4 regions of the Streptomyces sp. NPDC127108 genome follow, and region 1 is predicted to be linked to each of the others. Evidence: riboswitches for the same ligand, from Rfam matches in the RefSeq annotation. Region 1 holds a riboswitch; each other region holds the start of a gene.
The links. A riboswitch is a leader RNA that binds a small molecule or an ion and turns the genes downstream of it on or off. The one in region 1 is predicted to bind cobalamin.

Region 1 (5,033 bases):
GCGTGAGCCACAGCGGCCCGGCGGGTCCGGTGCCGACCACGGCCACCTCGCCGGTGTCCGGGGCGCGTTCGGGCCGCGGTGCGCCGATCCTGCTGGGCAGGACCGCGACCGCGAAGTACGGCACGGAACCGGCGTCGACCGCGGCCAGCTCGTCGACGCGCTCGCCGGTCATGGTGGCGCGCTCGACGTAGTGGGCCTCGGGCAGCCGTCCGGACGCGTCGAAGGCACGGCGCACCGAGGGGAAGGTACGGCCCAGCTTCATCACCACGGCGGCGTCGGTGGCGGCGAGGCGAGCGGTCAGCTCCTCCTCAGGCAGGGTGCCGGGCAGGATGGTCAGCACCTCCTCGCCCTCGGCGAGCGGGGTGCCGAGCCGGGCGGCCGCGGCGCTGACGGAGGTGACTCCGGGGACCACTTCGGTGCGGTAGCGATCGGCGAGGCGCTTGTGCATGTGCATGTACGAGCCGTAGAAGAGCGGGTCGCCCTCGGCCAGTACCGCGACCGTGCGGCCGGCGTCGAGGTGCGCGGCCAGGCGGGCGGCCGCCTCGGCGTAGAAGTCCTCCATGGCGCCCCGGTAGCCGCCGGGGTGGTCCGTGGTCTCCGTCGTGACGGGGTAGACCAGGGCCTCTTCGATGTGGTCGGCGCGGATGTGCTTCGCCGCGATGGACCGCGCGATGGACCGTCCGTGCCGGGCGCTGTGATAGGCGACGACGTCGGCCTCGGCGATGATCTCCACCGCGCGCAGGGTCATCAGGCTCGGATCGCCGGGGCCGAGCCCGACCCCGTACAGGCGACCCGTCTTGTGCTCGCTCACGCTCACTCTTCCTCACTGGCGATCGCGTTGAGGGCGGCCGCCGCGATGGCGCTTCCGCCCCTGCGGCCCCGCACGATCAGATGCTCCAGGCCGGACGGGTGCGCGGCCAGGGCGTCCTTGGACTCCGCGGCACCGACGAATCCGACCGGTACGCCGATGACGGCGGCGGGACGCGGGGCGCCCTCCTCGATCATTTCGAGCAGGCGGAACAGGGCGGTGGGCGCGTTGCCGACGGCGACGACCGCACCCTCCATCCGGTCGCGCCACAGTTCGAGGGCGGCGGCGCTGCGGGTGGTGCCGAGCTCGGCCGCGAGGGCGGGCACCGTCGGGTCGGACAGCGTGCACACCACGTCGTTGTCCGCGGGCAGCCGCTTGCGGGTGACGCCGCTGGCGACCATGGCCACGTCGCACAGGATGGGTGCGCCCGCGCGCAGTGCCTCGCGGGCACGGGCCACCACGTCCGGCGTGAAAGCGAGGTCGCGTACGAGGTCGACCATGCCGCAGGCGTGGATCATCCGGACCGCGACCTGACTCACGTCGGCGGGCAGGTCCGCCAGGTCCGCCTCCGCGCGGATCGTGGCGAAGGACTGGCGGTAGATCGCCGGTCCGTCCTTCTCGTACTCGTGCACGGTGCGTTCGCTCTCTTGATAGGGCATGGAACAGTCAGGTGTCGCGATGTCGTTCATACGGTGTCAGCGGCGGGCCGTGGCCACCGCGGCGGCCAGTGCGCGGGAGCCACCCGGGACGTCCACCGGGCCGTGGCGTTCCCCGTCCCGCGTGAGGGAGATCCGGTGCCCGTCGGGAGTGGCGACCACGTCGACCCACTCACCGCGGGGGTGCCCGCACCGGCGCTCGCACCCGGACCAGTACACGGGCAGCGCCCCCACGGCACCCAACGCGGCCGTCGCCTCGGCCCGCACATCGGCCAGCGACCGCCCACAGCCGGGCCGGCCGATACAGGCTCCCACGCCGGTCCAGGGCGAGTAGGGGCCGCCGATCAGGCCGACGGCGCACAGCGCGTCCAGGAGGTCCGCGGCCTGCCGTTGCCCGACTCCGGGGACGACGACCCCGCGCCACGGGGTCAGCCGCAGCTCGCCGCTTCCCTGGTGGCGAGCGGTGGCCGTCAGGGTCTGCCACTGTGCCGTGCTGACGCGTCCCAAGGGCAGCCCGACGGACAGCGCGGCCTCGTCCGGCGGGCCGGACACCACGCCGAGGGCGGGAGCGCCCGAGCCCTGTGGGCGGGCCGGGCCCGCGGTCACGGTGGTGTCGAGCCCGGCCTGCCGCAGGCGTCCGACGACCGTGCCGAGGAGGGAGTCGGCGTCGCCGGGCAGGTCCGCCACCCGCCAGGCGCCCGAGTCGGCTGCCTCCTCCAGGAAGGTCTCGGCGGCGCTCAGGGCGGCTTGTGGCGCTTGCGCGCCAGGGATCAGAACCGCGCCCTTTGCGGCACCGATCCGCAGGAGCGCGTGATCGTCGCCGCGTGCCAGCAGGGTCACGTCGGCGCCGAGCGCGTCCACGTCGCCGCGGCCGTCGTCGAGCGCGAACAGGAACCGGCCGGACAGCCCGGCGGCCGCGTCGCTGTCGCACAGCAGTCGGTCCAGGGCGAGCAGCCAGCCACGGATGTCCCTCTCCCCCCGGCCGTCGAGCCCGGACAGAGGGGAGGCCACGATGTTCCGGGCCCGCTCGTGACGTGCCGAGGGCAACAGCCCGGAATCGCCAAGGAGCCGGGCCAGTTCGCCCCCGCAGTCCGGACCAAGGCCGCGGAGCTGGACGTTGCCGCGCGAAGTGAGATGCAGCTCACCGTCCCCCAGCCGCCCGGCCGCCTCCTGGAGGGCGTCCGCCTGCGCCACGGTGAGCACACCGCCGGGTACCCGGACACGTGCCAGTGCCCCGTCGTCCGCCCGGTGCAGCCGCAGCGTTCCGGGGCAGGCATCACCGCGGTCCCGGGCAGACGCGTCCCCCGGGACTGGGGGCGGGATGGCCGATGGGAGCATGGCGGCGAGCATAGCGACCCGTCACCACAGGTCCGTAGGCCCCTGGCAGCCAGGTGCCCCTTACTATGCCTACCGACGGGCCGTACGGCCCGTGGTCGCCAAAGACGGCGACAAGGGGAGGAAGCCCGGTGTGATTCCGGCGCGGTCCCGCCACTGTGAGCCCGGTCGTACCGGCAGGGCGAGTCAGGAACTCCCTTCCCCGCACCCTCGGCCTCGTTCGAGCAGGGGAGACCCACTGCGACACCACCCGGGGCGTGGACACCCCGAGGAAGGCCCGACGCCGCATGATCGTGCTCCTGTCGACGTCCGACACCGACCTGCTCAGCGCCCGTGCCGCAAGCGGGCCGGTCGCCTACCGCTACGCGAACCCCTCCCGGCTTCCGCTGCAGGACCTTCCGCAACTCCTCGACGGCGCCGACCTGGTCGTCGTGCGTCTCCTCGGCGGTGTGCGCGCCTGGCAGGACGGCCTCGACCAAGTCCTCGCGACCGGGCGCCCCGTCGTCGTCCTCACCGGCGAACAGGCCCCCGACGCCCAGCTGATGGCAGCGTCGACCGTCCCCATCGGCATCGCCGCCGAGGCCCACGCCTATCTGGCGCACGGCGGCCCCGGCAACCTGGAGCAACTGGCCAGGTTCCTCTCCGACACCGTCCTGCTCACCGGCCACGGCTTCGAACCGCCCGCTCCCGCACCGTCCTGGGGACCGCTGGAGCGTACCGGCCGTCAGGTCGAGGGACCGACCGTCGCGGTGCTCTACTACCGCGCCCACCACATGAGCGGCAACACCGCGTTCATCGAGTCCCTGTGCCGCGCGATCGAGGACGCGGGCGCCCGCCCGCTGCCGCTGTACGTCGCCTCGCTGCGCACCCCCGAACCCGAACTCGTCGACGCGCTGGGCGCCGCCGACGCCATCGTGACCACGGTCCTCGCGGCAGGCGGCACGCGGCCCGCCGAGGCCTCGGCGGGCGGCGACGACGAGTCCTGGGACGCCGGAGCCCTCAGCGGCCTCGACGTACCCATCCTCCAGGCCCTCTGCCTCACCAGCTCGCGCACCGACTGGGAAGGCAACGACGAGGGCGTCTCCCCGCTGGACGCCGCCAGCCAGATCGCGGTCCCCGAGTTCGACGGCCGTCTGATCACCGTGCCGTTCTCGTTCAAGGAGATCGACGAGGACGGACTTCCCGCCTACGTCGCCGACGACGAGCGCGCGGCGCGCGTGGCGGGCGTCGCCGTACGGCACGCGCGGCTGCGCCACATCCCGGCCGCCGACAAGCGGATCGCGCTGGTCCTGTCCGCGTATCCGACGAAGCACTCCCGGATCGGCAACGCGGTCGGCCTCGACACCCCCGCCAGCGCCGTGGCGCTGCTGCGCCGACTCCAGGGCGAGGGCTACGACTTCGGCACCGAGGAGGTGCCCGGCCTCGTGTCCGGTGACGGCGACGAACTGATCCGCGCCCTGATCGAGGCGGGCGGCCACGACCAGGAGTGGCTCACCGAGGAGCAGCTGGCCCGGAACCCGGTCCGGATCCCGGCGGCCGACTACCGCCGCTGGTACGCCACGCTTCCCGCCGAGCTCCGCGCGTCCGTCGAGGAGCACTGGGGTGCCGCGCCCGGCGAGATGTTCGTCGATCGCTCCCGCAACCCGGAGGGCGACATCGTCCTGGCCGCCCTGCGCCGCGGGAACCTGCTCATCCTCATCCAGCCGCCGCGGGGCTTCGGCGAGAACCCGATCGCGATCTACCACGACCCCGATCTGCCGCCCTCGCACCACTACTTGGCCGCGTACCGCTGGATCGCCGCCTCCGCCGACGACAACGGCTTCGGCGCCGACGCGATGATCCACCTCGGCAAGCACGGCAATCTGGAGTGGCTGCCCGGCAAGAACGCGGGGCTCTCCGCCGCCTGTGGCCCCGACGCGGCCCTCGGCGATCTGCCGCTGATCTACCCGTTCCTGGTCAACGACCCGGGCGAGGGCACACAGGCCAAGCGCCGCGTCCACGCCACCCTCGTGGACCATCTCGTACCGCCGATGGCCCGCGCCGACAGCTACGGCGACATCGCGCGCCTCGAACAACTCCTCGACGAGCACGCCCAGATCGCCGCGATGGACCCGGCGAAGCTCCCGGCGATCCGCGCCCAGATCTGGACCCTGATCCAGGCGGCCAAGCTCGACCACGACCTGGGGATCGAGGACCGTCCCGAGGACGAGGGCTTCGACGAGTTCATCATGCAT
Region 2 (5,033 bases), on a different contig from region 1:
CAGCGCCTGCACCATCACCGACGCCGTGTACGGGGTGCCGTTCTCGGAGCTGATGACCCGCGCGATCTCGTCGTGCCGCGCCCCCACCCCGTCCTTGATCCGCTCCACGACCTCGATCCGCTCGGCGAGCGACATCCGCGGCCAGGGCCCCTCGTCGAACGCCTTCCGCGCCACCGCGACGGCCCGGTCGACATCCGCGGGCGCGGCGTGCGGCACCCGCGCGAACACCTCCCCGGTGTGCGGCGAGACCACCTCGATGACGTCCTTGCCGAGCGGGTCGACCAACTCCCCGCCGATGAACAGCTGTCCGTGTTCCACGAGCTCGGTCATGACTGACTGCCTCCTGCGGATGCTTGCGAATGCTGCGGCTGCTGCTACGGCTCGGACACCTTGTCGAACACTTTCTGACGCCGTTTCAGAACTGATACCAGTTCTAGTTATAGTGGGCAATGGCCGCGCGCCCGCCCCGAGTCGGGCTCGGCAGAGGCGGCGGGGCTAGGCACCCGGCGGCGAGGGGGAGCGAATGGCGCAGGCGAGCGAGGCGCACGTGATCGCACATGGCGGTGGCGTGTGGAGCATTCGGGTGCCCATCCCCGACAACCCTCTCGGGCACACCCTCGTGTATCTCATGGACACCGATCGCGGGCCCGTCCTGATCGACACCGGCTGGGACGATCCGGGATCGTGGGACACGCTCGTCGCGGGGATCGCCGCGTGCGGGGCCGACGTCGGGGACGTGCACGGGGTGCTGATCACGCACCACCACCCCGATCACCACGGGCTCTCCGCCAAGGTGCGGGAGGCGTCGGGGGCGTGGATCGCCATGCACGACGCCGACGCGGACGTCGTCCGGCGCACCCGCGAGCACGCGCCCGCCCGCTGGTACGGGTACATGGCGGACAAGCTCACCGCCGCCGGCGCCCCCGCCGAGCACGTGGCCCCGCTGCTCGCCGCCCGGGACGCGGGCCGCACCCCGAGGCTCCCCGGCCTCGCCCCCGCCCTGCCCGACCGGTCCATCACCCCCGGCGAGCTCGTCCCCCTCGCGGGGCGCGCGCTGCGGGCGATCTGGACCCCGGGGCACACCCCCGGCCACGTCTGTCTGCACCTGGAGGAGGCCCATCCGGCCGGACTGCACGGACACGGCCGCCTCTTCTCCGGCGACCACCTGCTGCCCGGCATCACCCCGCACATCGGCCTCTACGAGGACCCCGACGACTCCACGGTCACCGATCCTCTCGGCGACTACCTGGACTCCCTGGAGCGGGTCGAGCGGCTCGGCGTCGCCGAGGTGCTGCCCGCCCACCAGCACGCCTTCGCCGAAGCCCGGCCGCGCGTACAGGAGTTGATCCGGCACCACGAGGACCGCCTCAGCCACCTGCGCACCCTGCTCACCGAGCCCCGCACCCCCTGGCAGCTCGCCGAGCACATGGAGTGGAACCGGCCCTGGGCCGACATCCCCTACGGCTCACGGAACATCGCGGTGTCGGAGGCCGAGGCGCATCTGCGGCGCCTGGTGAAGCTGGGGCGTGCGGAGGCCGTGCCGGGGAGCGATCCGGTGACGTACGTGGCGTGCGGGGCGTAGCGGCACGCGGCCGTCACCAGCCCTCGTCCCCCCGCAGCACCGCGTCCGCGCCCCCGTCGATGAACACCACCTGGCCGGTGACGTGGGTGTTCTCCGGCGCGATCAGGTGGTCGACGAGCGGGGCGACCTGTTCGGGGTCGGCGTAGCCGTGCAGGGGCATCGGGACGCCCGCGTCGGCGGCGGCGCGGAGTTCGGGGTCCTCCAGCATGGCGCGGCTGAGCGGGGTGCGGATGATGCCGGGGGCGATGACGTTGAGGGGGATCCCGGCGCCCGCCCAGGCGTCGGTGACCGCGGCCCGGCGCACCCAGCGGACAAGGGCGCGCTTCGCGGAGGCGTACACGAGCCGGCCCTCGCCGCGGTCGACGGCGGCCCGCGCGGCGGACACGGCGGCCTCCTCCTCGTCCGCGAGGACGGCGGCGACGATCGCCGGGTCGGTCTCGTGGACGGCGGCGACCGACGACACGGCGAGCGCACGCGGGTCGCGGCCCGCGGCGAGCAGCGGCCGCAGGCCCGCGAGCGTGGCGATGGCGCCGAAGCCGTTGACCCGCACGGTGACGGGGTCGAACGCGGCGACCCCCGCGCACGCCACGACCGCGTCAAGCCGCCCGCCGCCCAGCTCGGCGGCGCCGTCGGCGAGCAGCGCCCGCCCGTCGGCGGTCGCCAGGTCGACCTGGATGTCGACGCCGTCGGTGTCCTTGATGTCGGCGCCGAGGACCCGGTGGCCCCGTCCTGTGAGGCGGCGCGCGACGGCCCGGCCGATGCCGGACGCGGCGCCGGTCACAAGGCAGACACGGGCACCGTCACGCCCGCAGGGACCAGAGGTTCGCGCTGTCGCAGTGCCCGCCATGCGTGCTCCCCCTCAACTCCCTCAACCCGAGGCCCAGGCCAACGTAACGCCGCCCCGGCTGCCCCTGCCAGACCGCGCCCGGGGGCACGCCCCTGGCCGGGGCGCGCGCCGGAGCGGGGACGGCGGGCGGCCGTGCCGGGCCCCGGGCGGCGGGCTACGGGCCGGTAGAGTGGGCGGGTCGTCTCATGCGCGTACGAGGGGAAGCCGGTGGAAGTCCGGCGCTGACCCGCAGCCGTGATGCCACGAGGATTCCGTCGTGGCAAGCCGGAATGCCTCGCCCGCCGCATGACCGGCTCGCGTCATCGGATCGTGCCGATGGCCGGCACCGTCGAGGTATACGGAGCCGGAGCCGCCCGGTGCCCCTCCGTGCCGTGCCGCCCGGCCCCCCGCAGGGAGAGGCACCCGCCGCATCATGAACGTTCGCCGCAGCGCAGCTGCCCTGGCCGTGGCCGTCGTCGCCCTCGGCACCGCCGCCGCCCCGGCCGCCTTCGCCGACGACGCCTCGCCGTCCCCCAAGGGGCCGCTGCCGTCCGGCCTGTACGGCAAGAAGGACCCGCAGTTCGACGGCGTGTTCCGGCAGTCGTACGCCCTGCTCGCGCAGAAGACGGTGGGCGTCACCCCGGCCGCGAAGGCCGTGGACTGGCTCACCGGCCAGCAGTGCGCGAGCGGCGGCTACGCGGCGTACCGCGCGGACACGAGCGAGCCCTGCACCTCCAAGACGCAGGTCGACTCGAACTCCACCGCCGCCGCGATCCAGGCGCTGCACGCCGTCGGCAACGAGTCGAACACGGTGAAGAAGAGCCTGGACTGGCTGAAGTCCGTGCAGAACCAGGACGGCGGCTGGGGCTACAACCCGGGCCTGCCCAGCGACGCCAACTCCACCGGCATCGTCGTCGGCGCCTTCGCCGCCGTCGGTGAGAAGCCCGCCTCCGTGAAGTCCCAGAAGGGCAAGTCGCCGCTCGACGCGCTGACGAAGCTCGCCATGGACTGCGGCAAGGACGGCGGCGCGTTCGGCCTCGCCGACGCCAAGTCCGGCAAGCTCGCCCCGAACGCCGACGCGACCGCGGCCGGTGTGCTCGGCGCCCTCGGCCAGGGCCTGGTGCCCGCGAAGGGCAAGGAGGCCGACTCCGCGCCGAAGTGCGCGAAGCCCGGCACGGCCGAGCAGGCCGCCGACAACGGCACCGGCTACCTCCTGAACACCCTCGCCAAGACCGGCCACCTCACCTCCGCCATGCCCGGCGCGAAGGACCAGCCGGACGTCGGCAACACCGCCGACGCGGTGGTCGCGCTCGCCGCGGCGGGCCAGCGGGAGCAGGCCGAGAAGTCCGGCGAGTGGCTGTCGGAGAACTCCGCCGCCTGGGCCAAGGACAGCGGCCCCGCCGCCTACGCCCAGCTGGTCTTCGCCGCCCTCGCCGCGGACATGGACGTGCGCGACTTCGGCGGCGCCGACCTCGTCAAGCAGCTCAACGCGCAGGGCCCGACGCCGAAGGCGGTCAGCGAGGTCACCGTGGGCGCCAAGGAGAAGGACGAGAAGGACGACGACGGCTCGGGCGTCAGCGTCTGGTGGATCGTCGGCGTCGGCCTGGTCGCGGGCGCGGGCATCGGCTTCCTGCTCAGCGGCCGCAAGAAGAAGAACCAGCTGTGAGCCGGCGCCACCCGGGGCGCGGCCGCCTCACGGTGGCCGCCCTGCTCACCGCGCTGCTCGTCCTGCCCGCCGCGCTCCTCGCCGGGGGCCCCGCCCACGCCGCCGACTACCGCTACTGGTCTTTCTGGCAGCGCGGCGAGGGCAGCAGCGACGGCGCGTGGGTGTACGCGACACAGGGGCCCTCCATCGCCCGGCCCGACGACGGCGACGTCGAGGGCTTCCGGTTCGCCGTGTCCGCCAACTCCGGCAGCGCCGAGAAGCCGCGCGGCGCCGCCGACTTCGACACGATCTGCGCGGACACGCCCGCGAAGGACGGCCAGAAGCGCCTCGCCCTCGTCATCGACTTCGGCACGCCGGACGACGCCCCGGGCGGCGAGCGGCCGCCGAAGAGGCGTACGGCGTGCGCGCGGGTCGACTCCGACGGGACCACCGCCGACGCGCTCGCCGCCGTCGCCGAGCCGCTGCGCTACAACAGCTCCGCGCTGCTGTGCGCCATCGCCGACTACCCGAAGCAGGGCTGCGGCGAACAGGTCTCCGGCAAGGAGTCCGGGGGCAAGGGCGACAAGGGCGAGTCGGCCCAGGGCGACGGGGGCGGCGGGGACGACGGCGGTCCCTCCGTCGGCCTGCTCGCCGGGGTCGCGGCGATCGCCGCGCTCGGTGCCGCCGCCGTCTGGCAGGCCCGCCGCCGCCGTGGCTGACACGGCCCCCGACCGGCCCGTCCCGCGGCGGCGCCTCGCGCCCCGGGCACACCGCTCCAACGCGCTGCACCCGGGCGCCTGGTGGCTGTGGGCGCTCGGCCTCGCCACGGCCGCTTCGCGTACCACCAATCCGCTCCTGATCGGGCTGCTCATCGGTGTCGCCGGGTACGTCGTCGCGGCCCGGCGCACGTCCGCGCCGTGGGCCCGCTCCTACGGCGCGTTCGTGAAGATCGCCCTCGTCGTCATCGGCATCCGGCTGGT
Region 3 (5,033 bases), on a different contig from region 1:
AGGACCCACGGGGCGAGGCCGTCGTGGTGCCGACCGGCCTCCTGGGACTCGTACCGCTGCACGCCGTGCCGCTCGGGTCCGGCACGGACGAGGTGCTCGACGACGTCGGCACCCTGACCGTCTCCCCGTCCGCGAGCGTCTACGCGGCCACCCGCGCCCGCTCCGGACGCCCGCCGGAGGGGCCGCCGCACCTGGTGGCCGTCACCGACCCCGACGGTTCACTGCCGGGCAGCCGGACCGAACTCGCCGAGATCCGCGCCCTGTTCGCGTCCTGGGGCGAGGCGAGCTGCGCGGTGGGGGACGAGGCCACCGTCGACTGGGTGCTCTCGCACCTCGCCGAGGCCTCGTACCTGCACCTGAGCTGTCACGGGAGCGCCGGGTTCGAGGGCGGCTCGCTCGCGCTCGCCGACGGCAGGCTCGACATGGACGCGCTCGTCCGGCACCAACTGCCCGGCTGCCGCCTTACGGTGGCCAGCGCCTGCCAGTCCGGCCACTACGCGATCCTCGACGCCCCCGACGAGTTCCTCGGCCTCCCGGCCGGGTTCCTCCAGGCGGGGGCGGCCTGCGCGGTGACCAGCCTGTGGCTCGTGGACGACCTCGCGACCGCCGTGCTGATGACCCGGTTCTACGAACGCCTCGCAAGCAGCGAGGCCCCGGTGCCGGCGCTTCGCCGTGCGCGCCGCTGGCTGCGTCGGCTGACGTGGGACGACCTCACCCGGTACACGGACTCCCACCCCCATCTGGCGGCCCTGATCGAGCCCTACGCCGCGCGGGCGGAGGGCGGCGAGCGCCCCTTCGCGTCCGCCGTGCACTGGGGCGCGTTCACGGCATGGGGGTCCTGAGGGGCGGACCGGCCACGGGAGTCCTGAGGGATTGGCGAAGCCGGAGCGCGCGGACGGTCAGAGGCGCCGCGTCGGCCCGTACGGATCGAGGGTGTAGTCGACGACCCGGTCGCCGGGGGACTGCGGGGCTCTGACCTGCATGAGCGTGTAGCGTCCTCCGGTCAGGCCGGTGAGGATCACCGTCGCCGGGTACGCGGCCTCCCGGCCGTTCGCGCACGTGGGCTCGCAGACGCGCTCCCACCCCTGGCCGGTGCCGCGAGCGGTGGGCTCGCCCCAGTCCGACCACTTCAGCTTCTTCAGCCCGATCCCGCCGTCGCCGCACGCCAGGACGAACATGGCGGGTCTGGACAGCGGCTTGCCCCCACAGGTGACGATCGCCGCGGGGCGCGTGCTGGGCCGGGCCTCGGCCGTCGTCGGCACCCGGGGCGAGGGCTCGGCGGCCTCCGAGGGTTCGGGGGCGGGCGGCGTGGCCGATGCCCCGGCCGATTGCCGAGGCCGCTCCGAGGCCGGGACGGTGGCCGACTCCTGGACCGTGGGGGTGGCTCGCGGCGGCCGGGAAGTGGTGTCCGTGTCGCTGTCGCCCCCGGGGTCGAAGAGGAGGGTGACGAGGACGGCCCCCACGGTCGCCGCGACGAGCGCTCCCACGGCGAGCGGCCACTTCCGGGGGGACGGGGCGGAATCGGACGGCGGGGCGGGGTGCCCCGGACCGGCCGGGGACTCCGTCGCGGGGGCCGCGGCCTCCTGTTCGGCTTCCCTGCGGGCCAGCTCCTCCCGGAGCCGGGCGATCTCGGCCTGTTGCGCGGCGATCAGCTCGTGCACTTCCAGGGGCCAGGGGCGCGCCGCCGGGGTGAGCTGCCCGAGGCCGTCGAGGAGCTGGGCCGGGGTCGGCCGGTCGTTCGGGTCCTTGGCCAGGCAGCGGGCGACGACGGGGCGGATCCTGGCCGGGAGCCCGCTGAGGTCGGGCTCCGTGTGCACCACGTTGTACAGGGTCTGCGGGACGGAGGGGCCGACGAACGGGCAGGTGCCCGTGCAGGCCATGACCAGCACCGTGCCCAGGGAGAACACATCGCCGGCCGGGCCGGGCGGCAGCCCCTCGGCCTGCTCCGGGGACATGAAGCCGGGGGAGCCGACCAGCCAGCCCGAACGGGTGAGTTCCGTGGTGCCCTCGCCGTCGGTCGCCCGCGCGACGCCGAAGTCGATGACCCGCGGGCCGTCGTCGGCGAGGAGCACGTTGGACGGTTTGAGGTCCCGGTGCACCAGGCCCGCCCGGTGGATGTCGCGCAGGGCGGAGGCCAGCCCCACGGCCATGCGCAGCACTGCCTCCTCCGGCAGGGTGCCGACGGCCGTCACCGCTTCCTGGAGGGAGGGGCCCGGCACGAACTCCGACGTCAGCCACGGTTCCGGCGCGTCGGCGTCGGCGTCGATCACCGCCGAGGTGTACGCCCCGGACACCTTGCGGGAGGCGTCCACCTCGCGGCGGAACCGGGCCCGGAAACCGTCGTCCTCGACGAGTTCCTGGTGCACCTGCTTCAGCGCCACGAGGGTGCCGTCCGGCGCGCTGCCGAGCAGTACGCGTCCCATACCGCCCCGGCCCAGCTCCGCGATGGTCCGGTACTGCCCGACTTCCTCCGGGTCCGTCGTTCCCAGTCGTTCCACTGTGTCCCCCGCATCCGAGTCCCGTGGCAGGAACGAGTCTGCGCGTGTCATGTACACGAAACAAGGGGGCGCGTCGGCGGGTCGCGCGCGGAGGTGGCGGACCGTCAGATGATGACGGAACCCTGCCGGTCGCGCAGTCGGGTGTGGACTTACTAGGACGTCCAAGTATATGTTCGTGGACAAGCCCGCGGTGCAGGGAAGCCGGTGTGAATCCGGCACGGTCCCGCCACTGTGACCGGGGAGTGCGTTCTCGCGTGAGACAACGCCACTGACGGAGAAGTCCGTTGGGAAGGCGGGAGAACGGGCGCTGATCCGGGAGTCAGGATACCGGCCGTGGGGTGTTCCGTGTTGTCCACGAGGATGGAGCAGACACGCATGGCCCCGGTGTGCACCCACGACCCTGGTGATCCGGCGATGCGAGCGACAACCCCCGCTGTCTGACGGCCCCCGGCCGTTCGCGTCCCCTTCTTCCGTCCGTCGATCCGGCATGCCCGCGCACGCCGCCGACGGCCGGTCGGACGCGCCCGTCCCCGGATCCCACCTGACGAAAGAGCAGGCCCCCATGGTCCGTGAACTGACCCACTTCATCGGCGGCAAGCACATCCCGGGAACATCGGGCGCGCTGGCCGACGTGTACGACCCGAACACCGGCGAGATACAGGCCCGCGTCCCGCTCGCGAACCGCGCGGAGACCGAGGCGGCCATCACCGACGCGGCCGAGGCGCAGCGCGAGTGGGGCGAGTGGAACCCGCAGCGCCGCGCCCGCGTCCTGCTGCGGTTCCTGCGGATCGTCGAGGGCGAACGCGAGTCGCTGGCCCGGATGTTGTCGGCCGAGCACGGCAAGACCGTCGCCGACGCGCACGGCGACCTCCAGCGCGGCCTCGAGGTCGTGGAGTTCGCCGCGGGCATCCCGCACCTGCTCAAGGGCGAGTTCACCGACAACGCCGGGACCGGCATCGACGTGCACTCGCTGCGCCGCCCCATCGGCGTCGTCGCGGGCATCACGCCGTTCAACTTCCCCGCGATGATCCCCCTGTGGAAGGCCGCGCCCGCCATCGCCTGCGGCAACTCCTTCATCCTCAAGCCGTCCGAGCGCGACCCGTCCGTGCCGTTGCGCCTCGCCGAGCTCTTCCTCGAGGCGGGCCTGCCGCCGGGCGTCCTGAACGTCGTCAACGGCGGCAAGGAATCCGTCGACACCCTCCTGGAGGACCCGCGCGTCGAGGCGCTCGGCTTCGTCGGCTCCACGCCGATCGCCGCGCACATCTACGCCACCGCCGCCGCCCACGGCAAGCGCGCCCAGTGCTTCGGCGGCGCCAAGAACCACATGATCGTGATGCCGGACGCGGACCTCGACCAGGCCGTGGACGCGCTGATCGGCGCCGGTTACGGCTCGGCGGGCGAGCGCTGCATGGCGATCTCCGTGGCCGTGCCGGTCGGCGAGGCCACCGCCGACGCCCTGGTGGCCCGCCTCAAGGACCGCATCGGCGCGCTGCGGATCGGCCGCTCCGACGACCCCGAGGCCGACTTCGGCCCCCTGGTGAGCCGCGACGCCCTCGACCGCGTCCGCTCCTACGTCGACCTCGGCGTCGAGGAGGGCGCCGAACTCGTCGTCGACGGCCGGGACTTCAAGCTGCCCGGGCACGAGGGCGGCTTCTTCGCGGGCGCCTCGCTCTTCGACCGCGTCACCCCGGACATGCGGATCTACCAGGAGGAGATCTTCGGCCCGGTCCTGTCCGTCGTCCGCGCCGCCGACTACGAGGAAGCGCTGCGGCTGCCCACCGAGCACCCCTACGGCAACGGCGTCGCGCTCTTCACCCGCGACGGCGACACCGCCCGCGACTTCACCCGCCGCGTCGACACCGGCATGGTCGGCGTCAACGTCCCCATCCCGGTACCCGTCGCGTACCACACCTTCGGCGGCTGGAAGCGCTCCGGCTTCGGCGACCTCAACCAGCACGGACCGGACTCCATCCGCTTCTACACCCGCACCAAGACCGTCACCTCGCGCTGGCCCTCCGGGGCCAAGGAGGGCGCGAGCTTCACCATCCCGACGATGGGGTGACCGCCGTGACCAGCTCACTGCTCACCGAGGACCAGCTCGCCATCGTCGAGACCACCCTCGACTTCGCCCAGGAGCACCTCGCCCCGCACGCCCTCTCCTGGGACCAGGAGAAGCACTTCCCGGTGGAGGTGCTGCGCAAGGCCGCGGACCTCGGGCTCGGCGGGATGTACGTCGCCGAGGACGCGGGCGGCTCCGGGCTCACCCGCGCCGACGGCGTCCTCGTCTTCGAGGCCCTCGCCTCCGGCTGCCCGTCCATCGCGGGCTACCTCTCCATCCACAACATGGTCGCCTGGATGATCGACCGGTACGGCGACGAGTCCCAACGCGCCCGCTGGCTCGGGTCGTTGACGTCTATGGACTGGCTCGGCAGCTACTGCCTCACCGAGCCCGGCGCGGGCTCCGACGCCGCCGCGCTCAGCACCCGCGCCGAACGCGACGGCGACACCTACGTCCTGAACGGCGTCAAGCAGTTC
Region 4 (5,033 bases), on a different contig from region 1:
TCGGCGAGCGGCACGCGCGCGGGCGCGGCGGCCAGCTGCTCCTCGGTGAGCCATTCGACGTCGTGGCCACCGGCGTTGATGAGGGTGTGGATCAGCTCGTCGCCGTTGTCGGGGTGGCCTTCGACGGCGTAGCCCGCGTCCCGCAGGGCGTCGAGGACGCGCACGGCCGACGCGGGGGTGTCGAGGCCGACGGCGTTGCCGACGCGGCTGTGCTTGGTCGGGTAGGCGGTGAAGACCAGGCCGAGCTTCTTGTCCGCGTTCGGCTTGTGCCTCAACTGCCCGTGGCGTACGGCGATTCCGGCGACGCGGGCGGCCCGCTCGGGGTCGGCGACGTAGACCGGGACGTCGTCGGGGCCCTGCTCCTTGAAGCTGAACGGCACGGTGATGACGCGGCCGTCGAACTCGGGGATCGCCACCTGCATGGCGGCGTCCATGGGGGAGAGGGCGGCGTCGGAGTCCTGCCAGGCGGCGCGCGACGAGGTGAGGCACAGGCCCTGCAGGACCGGGATGTCGAGGTCGGCGAGGGCGCCGATGTCCCAGGCCTCCTGGTCGCCGCCCGCGCTGGCGCCGGACGCGTGGGTGCCGCCGGCGGCGAGGACGGTGGCGATGAGGACGTCGGCGCGCCCGAGGATCTCGTACAGGCCGGGGTCGGCGCCGCGCAGCGAACCGCAGTACACGGCGAGGGCGTTGGCGCCCTTGGCCTCGACGGCGTCGCAGAGGGTGTCGACGAACGCGGTGTTCCCCGACAGCTGGTGCGCGCGGTAGAAGAGCACGCCCACGGTCGGGCGCCCCTCGACGTGCGCGCGCTCCCCGTGCACCCCGTACTCGGGCATCTTCCGCGGCTCGGCGAAACCGCGGCCGGTCAGGAGCACCGTGTCCGACAGGAACCGCTCCAGCTCCACGAAGTTGGCGGGGCCGCCCTCGACGAGATAGCGCAGCGCCTCCGCGACGACACCGGCGGGCACCGACGAGTCGGCCATCAGCTCGGCGTCCGGCACGGACTCGCCGCCGAGCAGCACGGTCGGGATCCCGGCCGCCTTCAGCGCGGCGAGCCCGTCCTCCCAGGCGCGCTTGCCACCGAGGAGGCGTACGACGGCGATGTCCGCGCCGTCCAGGAGCGCGGGCAGTTCCTCGCGCACGTCGACGCGGGTCGGGTTGGCGATGCGGTAGGGCGCGGCGGAGGCGCGGGCCGCGAGCAGGTCCGTGTCGGCGGTGGACAGCAGCAGGACGGTCATGAGGGTGCCCCCGGTGCGACGAAGGGGAGGCCGGGCGGAGCGCCGGTCTCGATCAGGCGCAGCAGTGCGTCGGTGTCCGCGTGTTGTTCGACGAGGTCGCCGAGGAGGTCGAGCTGTTCCTCGCGCAGGGCGGCGAAGCAGGTGTCGGGCGCGGGCACGAACCGGCGGCCCGCGGCGCGCGCGACCTCGCCGAGGAAGCGGCGCCGGAACGCGTCGCTCTCCAGCGATCCGTGCCAGTGGGTGCCCCACACGGCCCCCACCCTGCACCCGTCCAGGAAGGGTTCCCCGCCCAGCACTTTGGCGACGCCGTGATGGATCTCGTACCCCTCGACGTGCTCGCCGAGGGCCTCTCCGACGGGCCGTGCCAGGGTCTTCTCACGCCGGAACGTGACGCGCACGGGCAGCAGTCCGAGCCCGTCCACGGTCCCGGCCCGCGACTCGACGTCGTCCTCGATCCGCTCCCCGAGCGCCTGGAAGCCGCCGCAGATCCCGAGGACGGGCCGCCCCTCGGCGGCCCGCCGCGCGAGCGCCTCCGCGAGCCCTCGCTCGCGCAGCCACTGAAGGGCGCGCACGGTGCCGCGCGTGCCCGGTACGACGACGAGGTCCGCGTCGACGAGTTCCTCGGCCCGGTCCACGAACCGCACCACGACGCCGGGTTCGGCGGCGAGCGCGTCCACGTCGGTGAAGTTGGACATCAGCGGCACCGCGCACACGGCGACGCGCAGCACGTCCTCGCCGACGGGCGCCGCCACGAAGGACTCCCGCACCGCTCCGCGCAGCGAGACGCGCAGCCCGTCCTCCTCGTCGATGCCGAGCCCGTGCCGGAACGGCAGCACGCCGAAGGTGTTCCGCCCGGTGAGGTCGCGCAGCATGTCGAGCCCGGGTTCGAGCAGCGACACGTCCCCGCGGAACTTGTTGACGAGGAAGCCCGCGACGAGCGCCTGGTCCTCGGGAGCGAGCAGGGCGACGGTCCCGAAGAACGAGGCGAACACACCCCCGCGGTCGATGTCCCCGACCACCACGACGGGGAAGCGGGCAGCACGGGCGATCCCCATGTTCACGATGTCGGTGCGCCGGAGGTTGATCTCGGCGGGACTCCCCGCCCCTTCGCAGATCACGGCGTCATACGTGCCCCGAAGCTGCTCCAGGCATCCCACGACGGTGTCGAGCAGCGCCTCTTGGCGACCCCCGTGATAGCCCCGGGCACTCATCTCGCCCACCGGCTTGCCCATGAGCACGACCTGACTCGACCGGTCGCTCCCCGGCTTGAGCAGCACGGGATTCATCAGCGCACTGGGCTCCACCCGCGCGGCCTGCGCCTGCATGGCCTGCGCCCGCCCGATCTCGGCTCCTTCACGCGTGACGAACGAGTTCAGCGACATGTTCTGCGCCTTGAACGGCGCGACGGACACGCCCTTGCGCGCCAACCACCGACAGATCCCAGCGGTGACGACACTCTTCCCAGCGTCAGAAGTGGTCCCGGCAACCAACAGCCCACCGCTCATGCCCCACCCCCGAGCCGCTGTGCCTGCCATTGCTTTTGCCCTTTGCGCTGTGTCGTACGTGCACCCCGTGCAAGGTCGACAGCCACCGCAACACCCAGGGCAAGCCACCCCACCCGCCGGGACAACTTCACGGCCCGCTCGATGTCCCCCACGGCAACTGCCCGCCCCCCACCGTTGAGGACAGGTCGATGCTCAACGCGCCCCGCGTAGGCCAGCGTGCCCCCGAGCCGCACCCCCAACGCCCCCGCGAACGAGGCCTCGACGACCCCCGCGTTGGGGCTGGGATGCTTCGACGCATCGGCACGCCAGGCCCGCACCGCCCCCCGGGGGGACCCTCCGGCGACGACGGCGAGCGCGGCGGTGAGCCGAGCCCCGGGCCACCCGGCGACATCGTCGAGCCGCGCGGAAGCCCACCCGTACCGGAGATGGCGCGGGGACCTGTGCCCGACCATCGCGTCGAGCGTGTTGACGGCCCGGAACCCGAGCAGCCCCGGCACACCCCCCACGGCCCCCCACACCAACGCCCCCACGACGGCGTCGGACGTGTTCTCGGCGACGGACTCCACGACGGCACGGGCGATCCCGTCGGCGTCCAGCGCCTCGGGATCACGCCCGCACAGATGAGGCAACCGCTCCCGGGCGACGTCCACGTCCCCCGCGGCGAGCGCGCCCCCGATGGCGCGGGCCTCCCGCCCCAGCGAGGTCCCGCCGACGACGGCCCAGGTCGCGGCGGCGGTCAGCCCGACGGAAGCGGCACGCGAGCGGCGTACGGCGAAGGAGGCGAGCACACCGGCGCCGACGGCGCCTCCGGCGCACACCAGGGTGTGCAGCGCGCCCCACCCGCGGTGGTCACGCCACAGCACCCGCTCGACGGCCCCCGCCGCACGCCCGAACGCGGCGACCGGATGCCCCCGGCGAGGATCGCCGAGCAGCAGGTCACCGAGGAGTCCGGCGGCGGCGCCGTACGCGAAGTCGCGATCGGCACACATGGGGGTCAGCCCGCCGACACGCGGCGGAGGGCTCTCGGCCGCGACGGGGCCCCGGGCGGAGCAGGGGACGGCAACGGGCGGCCGCGCATGGCGATATGTCCTCACTCAGGGTTTCCGCGCCCTGGTTCGACGAGACCGGCGGCGAGAGTTCCTGGCTCCCGGGGATCGTCGGATCACCCGGTGACAGTGGCGGGACCGCGCCGGATTCGCACCGGCTTCCTCTCCTGCCGCCGTAAATGGCTCCGGCAGTCCACCATGGCCCGCGACGCCCGTCAACTCGCTGTTGACCTGCGACGGGAGTGTGTGCGGAGGTCCACATGGACCTGCGCCCAGGGCCGGTTTACGGCTAGGCGGGCGCAACCACTCTCCGTAAGCTTGAACATGACAGCAGGAGAGCGACGCGGAACGCGAACCCGGCAGGGCGCGGTCGACTGCCGCCGGGCCCCGGCACCGTCCGACTCTCGTGACGGCAGCGGGCAAGGGGGCGGTGTGGCCGACGAGTACTTACCGGCAGTGCAGTGGTTCACGAGCAGTTACAGCTCTCAGGCGGGCGGCGAATGTGTGGAAGTCGCCCACCCGAACGACGAGGTGTGGGTCCGTGACTCGAATCACCGCGATGAAGGGCACATGAACGTGACGCCGACGGCGTGGCGCGCGTTTGTCAGGGGGGTGGCCTCGGGGAGAGTCGGGGGGAAGTGAGCTGTCCCAGCGTGCGCACGAAAGGCTGGAGACCATGGGGGTTGAGAGCAGGCAGCTGCCGCTGAGCAGGCATACCGCAGGGCCCGCCCGGCGCCTCGTCTTCGTGCTGTACTGCGCGCTCAGCGGTGTCGTCGCGGTCGTCACGGGCGCTCTCGCCTCCCTTCTTGTGGAGGGGCTCCAGCTCCGGCTCGTGGTCTGGCTGGCCACGGCCGCGGTCGTGGCGGCGGGGGCCGGGGCCGTGTGGGGACTCACGCCGCTCATCCCGCGCCGGCACGCGGAGCGGGACCGCCTGCGGACGCTCCGTCAGCCGGAGGGCCGGCGCCGGTCGTAGCGGCCGATTCCGGACGGCGGCCGCGGCGCAGACTCCGTACGAGCCAGCCCACCGCGGCAGTCAGCAGCCCGCAGCCGCCCGTCAGGGCGACGACGAAGTGCCAGGGGTTGATGTCGTGGTGCGCGACGACGCCCTGGGCGACGATCCCGGCCGGCACGAGCGCCACGACGACCACGGCGAGACACACCGACACACAGCCCGCCTTCGCCAGGAAGCTCCGTGTCTGCTGCTCCTGTGCGTGCAGGCTCCGCTGGTGCTCGCTGTCGAGGAGGCT

Region 2: linked by a shared signal. The riboswitch ahead of ACFVHO_RS36995 (prenyltransferase/squalene oxidase repeat-containing protein) and the one ahead of cobN (cobaltochelatase subunit CobN) in region 1 are both predicted to bind cobalamin.
Region 3: linked by a shared signal. The riboswitch ahead of ACFVHO_RS24480 (CoA-acylating methylmalonate-semialdehyde dehydrogenase) and the one ahead of cobN (cobaltochelatase subunit CobN) in region 1 are both predicted to bind cobalamin.
Region 4: linked by a shared signal. The riboswitch ahead of ACFVHO_RS35160 (cobalamin biosynthesis protein) and the one ahead of cobN (cobaltochelatase subunit CobN) in region 1 are both predicted to bind cobalamin.

The regions. Positions count from the first base shown of each region.
Region 1 covers NZ_JBHXTE010000015.1:37,817-42,849, reverse strand. The annotation lists gene ACFVHO_RS14710 (precorrin-2 C(20)-methyltransferase) at 1-817, opposite strand, end outside; gene ACFVHO_RS14705 (precorrin-8X methylmutase) at 814-1,440, opposite strand; gene ACFVHO_RS14700 (precorrin-3B synthase) at 1,504-2,814, opposite strand; cobalamin riboswitch at 2,878-3,019, shown strand; gene cobN (cobaltochelatase subunit CobN) at 3,087-5,033, shown strand, end outside.
Region 2 covers NZ_JBHXTE010000064.1:41,074-46,106, forward strand. The annotation lists gene ACFVHO_RS36980 (aldehyde dehydrogenase) at 1-330, opposite strand, end outside; gene ACFVHO_RS36985 (MBL fold metallo-hydrolase) at 524-1,582, shown strand; gene ACFVHO_RS36990 (SDR family oxidoreductase) at 1,596-2,363, opposite strand; cobalamin riboswitch at 2,588-2,726, shown strand; gene ACFVHO_RS36995 (prenyltransferase/squalene oxidase repeat-containing protein) at 2,842-4,074, shown strand; gene ACFVHO_RS37000 (SCO2322 family protein) at 4,071-4,772, shown strand; gene ACFVHO_RS37005 (energy-coupling factor transporter transmembrane component T) at 4,765-5,033, shown strand, end outside.
Region 3 covers NZ_JBHXTE010000029.1:46,214-51,246, reverse strand. The annotation lists gene ACFVHO_RS24490 (CHAT domain-containing protein) at 1-842, shown strand, start outside; gene ACFVHO_RS24485 (protein kinase) at 900-2,498, opposite strand; cobalamin riboswitch at 2,670-2,849, shown strand; gene ACFVHO_RS24480 (CoA-acylating methylmalonate-semialdehyde dehydrogenase) at 3,061-4,560, shown strand; gene ACFVHO_RS24475 (acyl-CoA dehydrogenase family protein) at 4,566-5,033, shown strand, end outside.
Region 4 covers NZ_JBHXTE010000057.1:2,526-7,558, forward strand. The annotation lists gene cobN (cobaltochelatase subunit CobN) at 1-1,235, opposite strand, end outside; gene ACFVHO_RS35155 (cobyric acid synthase) at 1,232-2,740, opposite strand; gene ACFVHO_RS35160 (cobalamin biosynthesis protein) at 2,737-3,729, opposite strand; cobalamin riboswitch at 3,852-3,991, opposite strand; gene ACFVHO_RS35165 (DUF397 domain-containing protein) at 4,111-4,428, shown strand; gene ACFVHO_RS35170 (hypothetical protein) at 4,686-5,033, opposite strand, start outside.